Regions from separate parts of the Phytopseudomonas flavescens genome, predicted to be linked through region 3. Evidence: riboswitches for the same ligand, from Rfam matches in the RefSeq annotation. Region 3 holds a riboswitch; each other region holds the start of a gene.
The links. Region 3 has a riboswitch for cobalamin ahead of cobG (precorrin-3B synthase). Riboswitches for the same ligand answer to the same signal wherever they lie in the genome.

Region 1 (4,344 bases), 3.0 Mb from region 3:
CTGAAAGTCACCTCGATCTCTTCGTTGATCTTGCCCTTGAACGGCTCGGCGCCCTCCGGCAGGAGGCCGGGGATGCTGGCAGCGTTGTGGGTCGGGTGAGTGGCGATGAACGTCACGCTGTCACCGGGGGCGATGGCCAGGAAATCCGGGTCATAGACCATCGAACCGGACTCCCCACGGTTGAGCATTTTCACTTCGTGGGTTTCGGCCAATGCCGGAGCTGTGAACACAAGCGTAGCGAGCAAAGCGAAGAGCGGCGAAAAACGCATGACAAAAGACTCGTCTCAGATAGGTTGAAAGCGCAGTACCCGGGCACCGTCTTCAGGGTCGACCAGGTAGCGGGCGCGTACGCCGAAGGTGTCGCGCAAACGCTCGGTGGTCAGCACCTCGGCCGGTGCCCCCAGCGCCACCAGCCGACCGCGCTCCATCACCCCGAGGCGGTCGCACTCAAGAGCCTGGTTGAGGTCATGCAAGGCGATCAGCGTGGTCACCGGCAGCGTGCGCACCAGATTGAGGATCGACAGCTGGTGCTGGATATCCAGATGGTTGGTGGGTTCGTCGAGTAGCAAGATCTGCGGTTTCTGCGCCAGTGCCCGAGCGATGTGCACGCGCTGGCGTTCACCGCCCGACAGGGTGCTCCAGGCTCGCTCCGGCATTTCGGCCATGTCCACATCCGCCAGTGCCTGAACGACGATCCGTTCGTCCTCCGCCGACCAGGGCTGCAAGGCCGACAGCCAGGGCGTGCGGCCCAGCTCGACGGCATCGCGCACCGTCACCGCGTCACCGGTGTCGGCCTGTTGCTCGACGAATGCCAACTGGCGGGCGACATCCCGGCGACTCAGGCCACCCAGCGGCTTGCCCTGCAGGTGCACCTGGCCGCTGCCCGGCGTGCGGATGCCGGACAGCAGCTTGAGCAAGGTCGACTTGCCCGAGCCATTGGGACCGATCAGGCCGAGCGTCTCGCCCTGACGCAGTTGCAGATCGACGCCGGCGACGATTGCCCTACCCTTCACCGACCAGCCCAGGTCGCTGCACTGCAGCACCGTACTCACCGCGCCCGCCTCCCGCGTACCAGAATCACCGCGAAGGCCGGCGCACCGATCAACGCGGTGACCACACCGATGGGCAGTACCTGGCCCTTGATCACCGTACGCGACAGCACGTCGGCGGCGATCAGGAACACCGCACCAGTCAGGGCCGCGACCGGCACCAGCCGGCCATGCCGCACGCCGACCAGCAGCCGTGCAGCGTGAGGGATCACCAGACCGACGAAGCCGATGGAGCCGACGATCGACACCATCACCGCCGTGACCAGCGCCGCGCAGGCGATCAGCGTGGCCTGTACCCGACGCACCGGCACGCCCAGCGACGCAGCCGATTCGGCACCGAAGGTGAAGGCATCCAGCGCGCGAGTATGCCAGGCCACCAGCAGCACCCCGGCCAGCGCCACGGGCACGGCCAGGGCGACATCGTGCCAGTTGACACCACTGAGGTTGCCGAGCAGCCAGAACATGATGCCCCGGGCCTGCTCGGCGCTGGCCGACTTGGTGATCAGGAACGAGGTCAGCGCGTTGAACAGTTGGGAGCCGGCGATACCGGCAAGAATGATCTGCCCGGTGCCATTCAGCGCGCCGCCACCGGCGGCCCGCGCCAGCAGCGCGACCAGGCTGAAGGCGGCGATCGCACCGATGAAGGCGCCCATGGACAGCGACAGCATGCCTGCGCCGAGCCCCAGCAGCGCCACCGAAACCGCTCCGGTGGAGGCACCGGCGGAAATCCCCAGCAGATAGGGATCGGCCAGCGGATTGCGCAACAGCGCCTGCAGCACCACCCCGGAAACCGCCAACCCGGCGCCGCAGCAGGCGGCCACCAGGGCCCGGGTCAGGCGGTAGTTCCAGACGATTCCCTCGTCGATCGGATCGAGCACGAAGCCCGCCCCGAACAGCTTGTTGGCCAGCACCTGAAAGACCACCGACAGCGTGATGCGGGTTTCACCCAGCGCCACACCGACGACCACCGCCACGGCCAGCAACAGCAGGCAGACGATGGTCAGCAGGAACAGGCGGGAGCCACGGGCAATCATTTCTGCAGATCGAACCCGTCAACGGCCTTGGCCAGGGTTTCGATGCCGGTGATCATTCGCAGCGAAGCCTGCATGCCGTCGGCATCGAGAATCACGATGCGGCCGTTCTTCACCGCATCCATGTGCTTGGCGACCGGGTCATTGCGCAGGAACTCGAGTTTCTTCTCCACGTCGTCAGCCGGGAAACGGCGGCGATCCATGCGCGCAAGCACCAGCACGGTCGGGTTGGCCTTGGCCAGGGTTTCCCAGCCGACGGTTGGCCACTCTTCGCTGGACTCGACCACGTTTTGCAGCCCTAGCGACTTCATCATGTAATCGGCAACGCCTTTCTGACCGGCCATGTAGGGGTCGAGATCCAGGTCGGCGCTGGAGAACCAGAACGCGGCGGAGATCTGCTTCGCCTGGCGCTGCTCGGCATTTGCAACCGCCTTGCCGAGTCGCTCCTGCAGGCTGGCGACCAGCTTGTCGCCCTCAGCCTGCACGTCGAAGATCTGCGCCAGCTGCTGAATGCTCTTGTACAGGCTGTCGATCTGGAACGGCTGCAGGCGAGTACCGTCGGCACCCACCAGATTGTCCTTGCCCTCACAGTCGGACGGCATGATGTAGGTCGGAATCTTCAGCGCGTGAAACTGCTCACGGGTACCGACCACGCCCTGCTTGCCCACCATCCACTCGAACTGCACGGCCACCAGCCCGGGGCGCTTGTTGATCACCGACTCGAAGCTCGGGTCGTTATCGGCCAGGCGCTCGACCTTGGCATTCTGCGCCTCGAACTCGGGCAGGACGTTGCTGAACCACAGCGAGGTACCCACCAGACGGTCGCCAAGCCCGAGGGAATAGAGAATTTCGGTGCCGGCCTGACCGATGGTCACGGCGCTCTTCGGCGCATCGGCGAAGCTCAGCTCATGGCCGCAGTTCTCGAGGGTCAGGGGGTAACGAGTCGGGGTGGCGGCCAGCGCCATCGAAGACAGGCCAAGGGTGGCGGCCAGAACGGCAAAACGAGACACGGTCATGCGGGTGATCTCCCAATCAACAGATACGCATAAATGGCAGTGCGCAGGCTGGAGAACACATCACGCCAAGCGGCCATGGCCGCACCTGTCCATCAGGAAGGTGATTACGGATGCCCCCTCCCGGACACCCCGCCGGCTGGTTCGATTGCAGTGTCCAAACACAGCTGGATTGCAGCTGATCGGACCGATGCCGGCAGGTCTCCTGACTGGTACGTCGCGGCAGCGCTGTGGCCTTCCCGGGTTCGCCCCCAGTGACACGAATGCAGCGCTGCTCGGTACCTACAGTTGCGGGGGCAGTTCCGTTTGGCCATCAGAAATGGCGACGGATTCCCTATTAATTCCTCGCGGAAACCGGCGGGCGGCATCTTAAACGATTAGGTCGCTGCCCTGCAGCGCTTCGCTGCAGTTTCTGCGCATTCATCTCGACATACCGAAGCCGTTGCAGCACCTGTGCGGCTAATGCTGGCGACCATTATTGTTATAATATAACAATTTAGCAAGTCGAGTTGAGTGCTCGCTTCAGCTCCTGATCGAAAGATCCATGGAGCCGATCGACACCGTGGTGGAAAAATTCGGATTCAGGCTTGAAATGAGAACCAAAATCAACAAGACTTGATATTGTTACCTTATAACGTATTTATTGGAGTGCTCATGAAACCTGGTATCCACCCCGACTACCGCCCCGTGCTGTTTCACGATGTCTCGGCCGACACCTATTGGCTGATCGGTTCCACCGTCAGCACCGACAAGACCCGCGAGCACAGCGACGGCAACACCTATCCCTACGTCACGCTCGATATCTCCAGCGCGTCGCACCCGATCTACACCGGCCAGCAGCGCCAGACGGCAAGCGAAGGTCGGGTGGCCGGCTTCAACAAACGCTTCGCCGGTTTCGCAGGAGCCCGCTCATGAAAGTCGTCGCCTCGCTGAAACAGGCCAAACTGCGCCACCGCGATTGCCAGATCGTCAAGCGCCGGGGTCGCATCTACGTGATCTGCAAGACCGAACCACGCTTCAAGTGCGTGCAAGGCCGGCCCAAACCGCAGCGCAAGAACAAGGGCTAAGCGCCTGCATCAGCCTCTCGGCGCGGCGCGTTCACAGCCGTCTCTCCAGGTCTGTGGCGCGACAACCATTCGCCCGCAAGCGGGCTCCTACAGTATCGAGGCGCCTGCGAAATGGTTGGGGCGAAGCCATTGCGGTAGGAGCGCCGCCCTCGGCGCGAATGCGATGCTAGCCGTTCTCTGCATC
Region 2 (4,344 bases), 2.4 Mb from region 3:
CAAGAGCGTGCCGCGCAACGCGCAGTTCATTCTCGACGTGGAGCGTGGTGCGCTGAGCGGGCCGGCTGCCGCCGTGAAAGCCACCACCCCGCGACCCGGCTTCGCCTTCGGTGCGCTGATCGCCGATTGGCCCGTGACCGATATCGTCGGGCTCTGGCACTGGCTGGCCAAGCAGGGTACTCAGCTCGGCGGCCTTTCTGCGCCGCGCTTTCTGCGCATGGTTGGCAAAGACACCTTCATTCCGTCCGATGACATGGTCGCCGCGCTCAAGGCCCAGAAGATTGTCGACAAGGTGCCGAGCAGTCAGCGCGACCGCGCGGCGGTTCAAGCTGCCTTCAACCAATGGCATGCGGAAAGTGGCCGGCCCATGTGCCAGCTGTCGGTGATGCTGGCCCATACGGTCAATCACTGATGCATCCGCTTCTGCCGCGAATCGCCTCCGCTATCGCCGATGCACGGCGGATCCTGATCATTACCGGAGCGGGCTTGTCTGCCGACTCCGGGTTGCCTACCTATCGTGGCCTCGGTGGTCTGTACAACGGCCATACCGAAGAGGGCGTGCCGATCGAAGTGGCGCTGTCAGGCGAGATGCTGCGTCGCGACCCGGCGCTGTGCTGGAAGTACCTGGCACAGCTCGGCACCGCCTGCCTGGCCGCCCAGCCGAATGCGGGTCACAAGGCGATTGCCGACTTGCAGGCCTTGAAGCCCGAGTGCTGGGTACTCACCCAGAATATCGACGGTTACCATCGTCTGGCAGGCAGCCCGGCGCAGCGGTTGATCGAAATTCATGGTGAGTTGGCGCCACTGCACTGCCAGCAATGCGCTGGCGTGGATGAGCGACTCGCCGAGCACCTGCTGCAGCCGTTGCCCCCGCTGTGCGGCAATTGCGGTGGCGTACTGCGTCCGCCGGTGACGCTGTTCGGCGAGATGTTGCCGGAAGACGCCGTCGGTCGCCTTTATGCGCAACTGGAGAAGGGTTTCGATCTGGTGATCAGCGTCGGCACCAGTGCCAGCTTTCCTTATATAGTCGAGCCGCTGCTGCGCACGCGACAGGCGGGCGGGGTGACGGTGGAGGTCAATTTGTCGCAGAGCGAGGTCAGCGATCTGGTTGACTTCAGGCTGGAAGAAAGGGCCTTAGATGTTTTTCCGGAACTACTGAGTCACATCGTTACTCATAATATTTGCAAATGATCCCGTTAGTGGGCATAGTCGCGGCTGTTCATTTTTCACGCCACGGTCGTGCCCATGCGCAAACGCTTCGCACCCCTCGTGCCTCTCGCACTTACGATGGTTCTCGCCGCCTGCGCTAACCATGCTCCACAATCCCAGATCGATGCCCCGGCCCAGGCTTCGTTGCCTGCCAGGCCAGTGGTTGCAGCGCCTGTTCTGGATCGCAACGATGTCGTCGAAGACGATGCGGTTGCCGACTTCGCCGACCACGCACCTTACGAGCTGCCACAACTGGCGGACAGCGTCCTCGAAAAAGGCCTCTCGCTGATCGGCACCCGTTACCGTTTCGGTGGCAATTCGGTGAAAACCGGTTTCGACTGCAGTGGTTTCATCGGCTATCTGTTCCGTGAAGAGCTGGGCATGGAACTGCCGCGCTCGACGCGTGAAATGATCAACATCGACGCCCCGCTGGTCGAGCGCAAGGCCCTGGAGCCGGGTGATCTGGTGTTCTTCAGTACCAACGGTCGCGGTCGTGTCAGCCATGCCGGCATCTATCTGGGCGATGATCAGTTCATCCATTCCTCCAGCAGCCGCAGCGGTGGGGTGCGTATCGACAGCCTGGACGATCGCTACTGGAAGCGCACGTTCATCGAGGCCAAGCGCGTCCTGGCTCTGGCGCCGACCGAGCACCTGGCGTCCCAGCACTGAGGCCTGAATGCCCGATCTGTCCGGATCGGGCAACATCTTGATAGTTTTCAAGCGACTGCAGCATAAAGCTAAAGCTTGCACTGCAGTTGTGAACGGGGCAGAGTAGGGCGCATTCAGGCTCCAGGATCGTCCGTCCATGACTGCCACCATCCGCATCGCCTTCCTGCTGCTCGCTGCACTGCTCAGTGCATGTTCCAGTCGCGCCCCCGTACCCGCTCCGCAGCCTGTGGTGATCGCGCCCGCTCCTGGCAATTATCAGGGCGGCGCCGACGACGTGCTGTTCCGTGCCCTGGGGCTCGTCGGTACGCCATACCGCTACGGCGGCAACACACCGGCCAGTGGTTTCGACTGCAGTGGGCTGATCGGCTATGTGTACCGTGATGCCGCAGGCATCCAGTTGCCTCGCTCCACCCGGGAGCTGATCAGCATGCGCGCCCCAGTGGTTGGCCGCGATGCCCTGCGCAGTGGCGATCTGGTGTTCTTCGCCACCAACGGTGGCCGGCAGGTCAGTCATGCCGGTATCTACGTCGGCGAAGGGCGCTTCGTGCATGCACCTTCTTCGGGCGGCACCGTGCGTCTGGACAGTCTCGGCAACAGCTATTGGCAGCGCACCTATATCGAAGCGAAGCGGGTGTTTCCGGTCGAGCTGGCCAGCCATCCCTGAGCGCCAGGCCAGCGTCCGCTGCAGCTCGGCCATGCTCCTTTGAGACCGCCCTGGGACCCTGCGTGGCTCTGGCTCGCCTGCCAGGGAGGCGGATTCTGAGTCTTCGATTGACGCTGAGGCGGCCAATCCTTACCCTTCGCGGCTTGCTTCAGGTGTCCCCGGTTTCGGCCGGGGGTGAAACTGGGAAGTCGGTGCGCCGCTGTTTCAATAGGCAGGCAAGGCCGACGCTGCCCCCGCAACGGTAAACGAGTCCAACCACGCTTCTCGCCACTGTATCGTCGATACGGGAAGGTCGCGTCGGTGTCCGCATTCTGCTGAGTGCGGTGCTCGCAAGCCCGGAGACCGGCCTGTCGCTTTTCCAGGTTTGCGCGGTGGGCGCGGCCGGTGCGCGGCCGACCCGGTCAGCTCCTGCCTGCTCCTGTGTGATTCCTTCATCGTCTGGCCTGAACCCGGTTTCCTGCCCGACCGTTTCACTGGCGTGTGCCGCGCGGCCTCGCGCAAAGGAGATCCCATGACCCCATCCCCAAGCCGAGAATCAGCAGAGCGCGACGCGCGGCACAACGCCCGCATGGCGCGCAAGAAAGCCCTGATGGACGAAAAGATCGCCCAGGCTCAGGACGAGTACGGCCTGCTGCTGGTGCACAGCGGCAATGGCAAGGGCAAGAGCAGCTCGGCCTTCGGCATGGTCGCCCGCGCGCTGGGGCATGGTCTCAAGGTCGGCGTGGTGCAGTTCATCAAGGGCGGCATGGCCACCGGTGAGGAGCACTTTTTCCGCCGCTTTCCCGATGAAGTCAGCTACCACGTGATGGGCGAGGGCTACACCTGGGACACCCAGGATCGTCAGCGGGACATCGAGAAGGCCGTTCAGGCCTGGGAGGTCGCCCGGCAACTGCTGAACGACCCGCAGATCGCCCTGGTGGTACTGGACGAGCTGAACATCGCCCTCAAGCACGGTTACCTGGACGTGGATGTGGTGCTGCGTGACATCGAGTCGCGCCCCGAGCTGCAGCACGTCGTGGCTACCGGCCGTGGCGCGCCACCGGCGCTGCTAGAGGCCGCGGATACCGTTACCGAAATGACGCTCGTGAAGCATGCCTTCAAGTCCGGCGTGAAAGCACAGAAAGGCGTGGAGTTTTGAGCGTTACAGCGTCTGTATCCGATGCGGGTGAGCGCGCGTCGCGCCACTGTCCGGCACTGTTGATCGCTGCGCCGGCCTCGGGGCAGGGCAAGACCACCGTCACTGCGGCCCTGGCACGCCTGCACACCCGGCAGGGCAAGCGGGTGCGGGTGTTCAAGTGCGGGCCTGACTTTCTCGATCCAATGATCCTCTCCCGTGCCAGCGGCCACCCGGTTTATCAGTTGGATCTGTGGATGGTTGGCGAGGCCGAGAGCCGCCGCCTGCTGTGGGAAGCCGCTGGCGAGGCGGACCTGATCCTCATCGAAGGTGTGATGGGGCTGTTCGACGGCTCGCCATCCGCCGCCGACCTGGCCCGCCGCTTCGGGGTTCCGGTGCTGGGGGTGATCGATGGCTCCGCCATGGCCCAGACCTTCGGGGCACTGGCCGTCGGCCTGGCCAGCTATCAGCCGGATCTGCCGTTCTCCGGTGTGCTCGGCAATCGCGTCAATCCCGGGCGCCATAACGATCTGATCCGCGACAGCCTGCCAGCCTCGATCCGCTGGTACGGCTCTTTGCCGCGTAGCGCCGCGATCGAATTGCCGAGCCGCCACCTGGGCCTGGTGCAGGCCGCCGAGCTCGCCGACCTCGATGTGCGTCTGGATACCGCTGCCGATGCTCTGGCACA
Region 3 (4,344 bases):
CGGCGCGCTGGCATCGGTCAGCAGGCCGAGTGCGTGCAGGCTGTGCATGACTGCATCGGCAGCCGTCTCGGGGATATTGGTCAGCAATACGCTTTGCCAGGGCGTCAGACGCATGCTGCCATCACCGTAACGGCGGGCGAGATCTGCCAGGCCGAGTAACTGTTCGGCATCCAACCGACCGAGCACAGCGGCGGCGCCGATATGCACGAGACCCGGCTGACGCTGCTCATGGATACCGAGATGGGCATTGTCTTGCGCCGGGGTGCGGCGCCAGTTGCCTGCAGGCAGCAGCACATCTCCCAACCGTATCTGCAGACGCTGCAGCAGATCGGCAGGAGAATGGTTTTCCAGCAGATGCCGCATGCGCGTCTGCTCTGGCGTGGCCAGCTCCAGGAACAGGTCGAGCAAGGCGATGATCAGTTCGTGAGCAGAGGCTTGCGGCACGACAGCCAACGCGGCTGCATCTTCTTCTGCGAAGGGCGGGCAGCCGGCCAGCCCGAATGCATAGCCGATACCGCCGTTCAGCGGCAGCGCGCTGAGCCATATATCGTGGGGGTGTTCGAGCATCGCGAGGCGTTCGCCGCCGTCGAGCAGCAGGGCGAACTTCGGCGACAGGGCATGCAGATGCGCTGTGTTTTCCAGCGTCGCCAGCAACTGCATGGCCAGTGGCGAGATATCCACAAGCGCTTGCGGATCCACGCCTGCGGCCGGGCTGACCATCAGGTTGCGCACATCGTCGGCAGCGGGTGAGCGCGGGCCGAGGCCGGCGGCCAGCAACTCGCCGATCAACGCGTCTTCACTGCCGGCGTGGATGCCGCGGATCTGCAGGTTGGCGCGGTTGGTGGCTTCGATCACGCCGCCTGCATGGCGTTGTGCGGCCCTGGCGATGCGCTCAGCTCCGGTGGCATCGAGGCGCCCGCAGGCCAGCTTGATCCGGCAGATGCCGCCGTCCTTCGCCTGCACGATACGCAGCAACCCCGGACAGGCCGAGGGGCGAACAGCAGGGGATGGAATGCAAAAAGCCTGTTTCAACGGATCACCGGGGTCGGGTCACATGGGCATCCGTTCGAGGATAGGCCAGAGAAGGACGAGCTTCTATCACCGGGACACCCCGCCCGGTGTGGGCACATGCGACTGAATCCGTCGGCAGGTCTCCTGGCTCGCAGGTCATGGCGCGTGGCCGGCCTTCCCGGTTTCCCAGTGGCGATTGGCACAGGCGCTCGCTGCAACAGTTGCGGGGGCAGCCACGGCTGAAAACCTGCTCAATATCTGCTGCGCGTCGGCCCTGCTGCGTTAGAAAGCGACTCGAAATGCTCATTTACAGTCGTAAACTCCGCTTTCTCGCCCCTTTCTGCCTTGCATGGCTCTAGCTCGCTAGATATTGAACACGTTTTATATCGTGTTCCCTCTTAGGCCCGCGCCTACGTACCACGCAGCCGACGGACACCGACGAAGGCGCTATTATGCCCGCTTTGCCCACCCGGATGAAAAGCCGTGTGGATCAGCGGCAAGCGCCAAGCCGGAAACAGGTTGCTGACGACTCGTTGGCTTGTCGCTTGAGGCTTGCAGCTTATGGCTGTTTCTAGGATGAGGAAAAACGCATGACACCCTGGCTGACCGTCGTGGGCATTGGCGAAGACGGCTACCCCGGCCTCGGCAAGGCGGCGCGGCATGCGTTGCTGGCCGCCGAGCAGGTGTTCGGTAGCGAGCGCCAACTGGCACTGTTGCCGCACTGTATCCGTGCCACACGCCTGCCCTGGCCGAAGCCGTTTTCCCTGGCCCCGGTACTCGAGCGCCGCGGCACGCCGGTTTGCGTGCTGGCCAGCGGTGACCCGATGTTCTTTGGTGTCGGTGCCAGCCTGGCCCGTGAGCTGCCGAGCGAGGAACTGCACATTCTGCCGGCGCCTTCTTCCTGCTCGCTGGCGGCGGCTCGCCTGGGCTGGCCGTTGCAGAGCACGCCTCTGGTGTCGCTGGTTGGCCGCCCGCTGGCGGCGCTCAATACGCAGATCCATCCCGGCGTGCGCCTGCTGGTCCTGAGCAACGATGGCGAGAGCCCGGCGGCCATCGCCGGATTGTTGCGCGAGCGTGGTTTCGGCCCCAGTCGGCTGAGCGTCTTCGAACACCTGGGCGGTGAGCGCGAGCGGCGTATCGATGGCCTGGCTGATGGCTGGTCGCTGGCTCGCTCCGCTGATCTGAATCTGGTGGCGATCGACTGCGTGGCCGGTGATGACGCCATGCGCTTGCCGCTCACGCCGGGCCTGCCGGACGATGCCTATCGCCACGACGGGCAACTCACCAAACGCGACGTGCGCGCCATCACCCTGGCGCGCTTGGCGCCGCTGCCCGGCGAACTGCTTTGGGACGTGGGAGCCGGCTGCGGCTCCATCGGCATCGAGTGGCTGCGTACCCACCCCGCTTGTCGGGCCATCGCCATCGAGGCCGACGAAGGCCGCCAGGGCCATATCGCCCACAACCGCGATGCCCTTGGCGTGCCGGGCCTGCAACTGGTGGCCGGGCGTGCACCCGAGGCGCTGGCCGGGCTGGCGGCGCCAGACGCCATCTTCATCGGCGGCGGGGTGACCGCGCCCGGCGTGCTGCAAAGCTGCTGGCGCGCGCTCAAGCCCGGCGGTCGGCTGGTGGCCAACGCCGTGACCCTGCAGAGCGAGGCGGCGTTGATCGCCTTTCGTGGCGAAAAGGGCGGCGAGCTGACCCGTATCGAAGTGGCCCAGGCGCGCCCGCTCGGCGGTTTCGACACCTGGCGCGCCGCGTTGCCGATCACCCTGCTGCAGGTCAGCAAGCCGTTATGAGCCGCATCCTGCTACTGGGCGGGATCGGCGAAGCGCTGAACCTCGCCCGGCGCCTCGGCCCGGCGCATGTCTACAGCCTGGCCGGGTTGGGCAAGGTGCCGGATGACCTCGCTTGCCAGGTGCGCGTCGGCGGTTTTGGAGGGGCCGATGGTCTGGCTGCCTTCATCCGCGAGCAGGGTATCGACCTGCTGGTCGACGCCACCCATCCCTACGCCGCGCAGATCAGCCACAACGCCGCCCATGCCGCGCGACAGGCCGGGATCGCCTGCTGGGCGCTGCGTCGTCCGGGCTGGCAGGCCTCTTCCGAGGATGACTGGCGCGAGGTGTTCGACTGGCCCAGCCTGATCGCCGCGCTTGGCGACTTTCAGCGCCCGCTGTTCACCCTTGGCCGCGAGCCACTGGAGCATCTGCACGAGATTCCCGCCCACCAGCACTGGACCGTGCGCTGCCTGCAGAGCCAGCCTGCCACGCCCCGCGCCGAAGTGATCGGCGCCCGAGGGCCGTTCAGCCTGGACGATGAGCGCGCGCTGTTCGAGCGCCTCGATTGCGATGTGCTGGTGAGCAAGAACAGTGGCAGCGCTGCCACCGAGCACAAGTTGCAGGTGGCCCGTGAGCGTGGTGTGCCGGTGCTGGTGTTGCAGCGGCCGATTTTGCCCGCTGTGGATCGCGAGTTCGCCGAAGCCGAAGTGCTCTGGCAGGCGTTGCTGACCAACGGTGTCTAGCTCACTGCTAGACTGCCGCCCTTTTCCCGGAGCCTACCCATGACTACCACGCCCTACGCTCAGGTGCTGTTCGCTGGTCCGGATCTGCTCGACGGCTCCTTTGCCGAGCTGTTTCGTGCCCGCCTGGTCGAGCTGCGTGGCGAGCCTGCGCTGGCCGAAATCGTCGATACCGGTGCCGGTTATGACGGCCTCTGGCAGCGCGTGCAGGAGGGCAGCGGCAGGCTGCTGGTGATCGACCTGGAGGCGCAGAGCAGCAGCCAGCATGTCGACTGGCTGCGCAGCGAGCTGGCGCGCCTGACCGAGCCTGCACGGGTGTCTGTCACCAGCCTGTTCGGCCAGCTCGATGCCGATGCAGCCGGGGCCGCCTGTGCATTGCTCGAACGCCCGGAGCTGCACCTGAGTTGCCTCGATGTGCCAGCGCTGCCCGGCAGCCACGCCTGGTCGAAGATTCCCGCTCACCAGTACCGTGTGCTGCTGTGCAACGGCCCGCGCTGCACCCGCCGTGGCGCTCTGCCGCTGTGGAAAATGCTGCGGGAGAAGGTCAAGGCTGCTGGCCGTCTGGAGTGCGAGGGTGGCGTGCATATCACCCGTACCCAGTGCCAGTTTCCCTGCGATCAGGGCCCGACGCTGACGGTCTACCCGCCGGGTCATTGGTATCAGGTGCATAGCGAGGAAGACGTGGTGCGCCTGGTCGACGAGCAACTGGTCGCTGGCCGTGCGGTGCCCGAACTGATGATGGCGCGCCCCTGACCGGTATCGCCTGGAGCTCGGGTTGAGCGTAGCGAGACCCGGGTCTCTTGAGCAGCCCGAACCTG

Region 1: it holds a riboswitch for cobalamin, as region 3 does, so the genes downstream of both, FHR27_RS07640 (ABC transporter substrate-binding protein) here and cobG (precorrin-3B synthase) in region 3, are expected to answer to the same signal.
Region 2: it holds a riboswitch for cobalamin, as region 3 does, so the genes downstream of both, cobO (cob(I)yrinic acid a,c-diamide adenosyltransferase) here and cobG (precorrin-3B synthase) in region 3, are expected to answer to the same signal.

What each region holds. Positions count from the first base shown of each region.
Region 1 covers NZ_JACBYV010000001.1:1,725,687-1,730,030, forward strand. Annotated here, with positions in the region: gene FHR27_RS07625 (pseudoazurin) at 1-269, opposite strand, end outside; gene FHR27_RS07630 (ABC transporter ATP-binding protein) at 285-1,052, opposite strand; gene FHR27_RS07635 (FecCD family ABC transporter permease) at 1,049-2,083, opposite strand; gene FHR27_RS07640 (ABC transporter substrate-binding protein) at 2,080-3,096, opposite strand; cobalamin riboswitch at 3,272-3,467, opposite strand; gene FHR27_RS07645 (type B 50S ribosomal protein L31) at 3,748-4,008, shown strand; gene ykgO (type B 50S ribosomal protein L36) at 4,005-4,160, shown strand.
Region 2 covers NZ_JACBYV010000001.1:2,311,631-2,315,974, reverse strand. Annotated here, with positions in the region: gene FHR27_RS10215 (DNA-3-methyladenine glycosylase I) at 1-412, shown strand, start outside; gene FHR27_RS10210 (NAD-dependent deacylase) at 412-1,191, shown strand; gene FHR27_RS10205 (C40 family peptidase) at 1,246-1,878, shown strand; gene FHR27_RS10200 (C40 family peptidase) at 2,015-2,542, shown strand; cobalamin riboswitch at 2,676-2,907, shown strand; gene cobO (cob(I)yrinic acid a,c-diamide adenosyltransferase) at 3,054-3,680, shown strand; gene FHR27_RS10190 (cobyrinate a,c-diamide synthase) at 3,677-4,344, shown strand, end outside.
Region 3 covers NZ_JACBYV010000001.1:4,683,230-4,687,573, forward strand. Annotated here, with positions in the region: gene cobG (precorrin-3B synthase) at 1-1,032, opposite strand, end outside; cobalamin riboswitch at 1,129-1,466, opposite strand; gene FHR27_RS20965 (bifunctional cobalt-precorrin-7 (C(5))-methyltransferase/cobalt-precorrin-6B (C(15))-methyltransferase) at 1,602-2,807, shown strand; gene FHR27_RS20970 (cobalt-precorrin-6A reductase) at 2,804-3,529, shown strand; gene FHR27_RS20975 ((2Fe-2S) ferredoxin domain-containing protein) at 3,569-4,279, shown strand.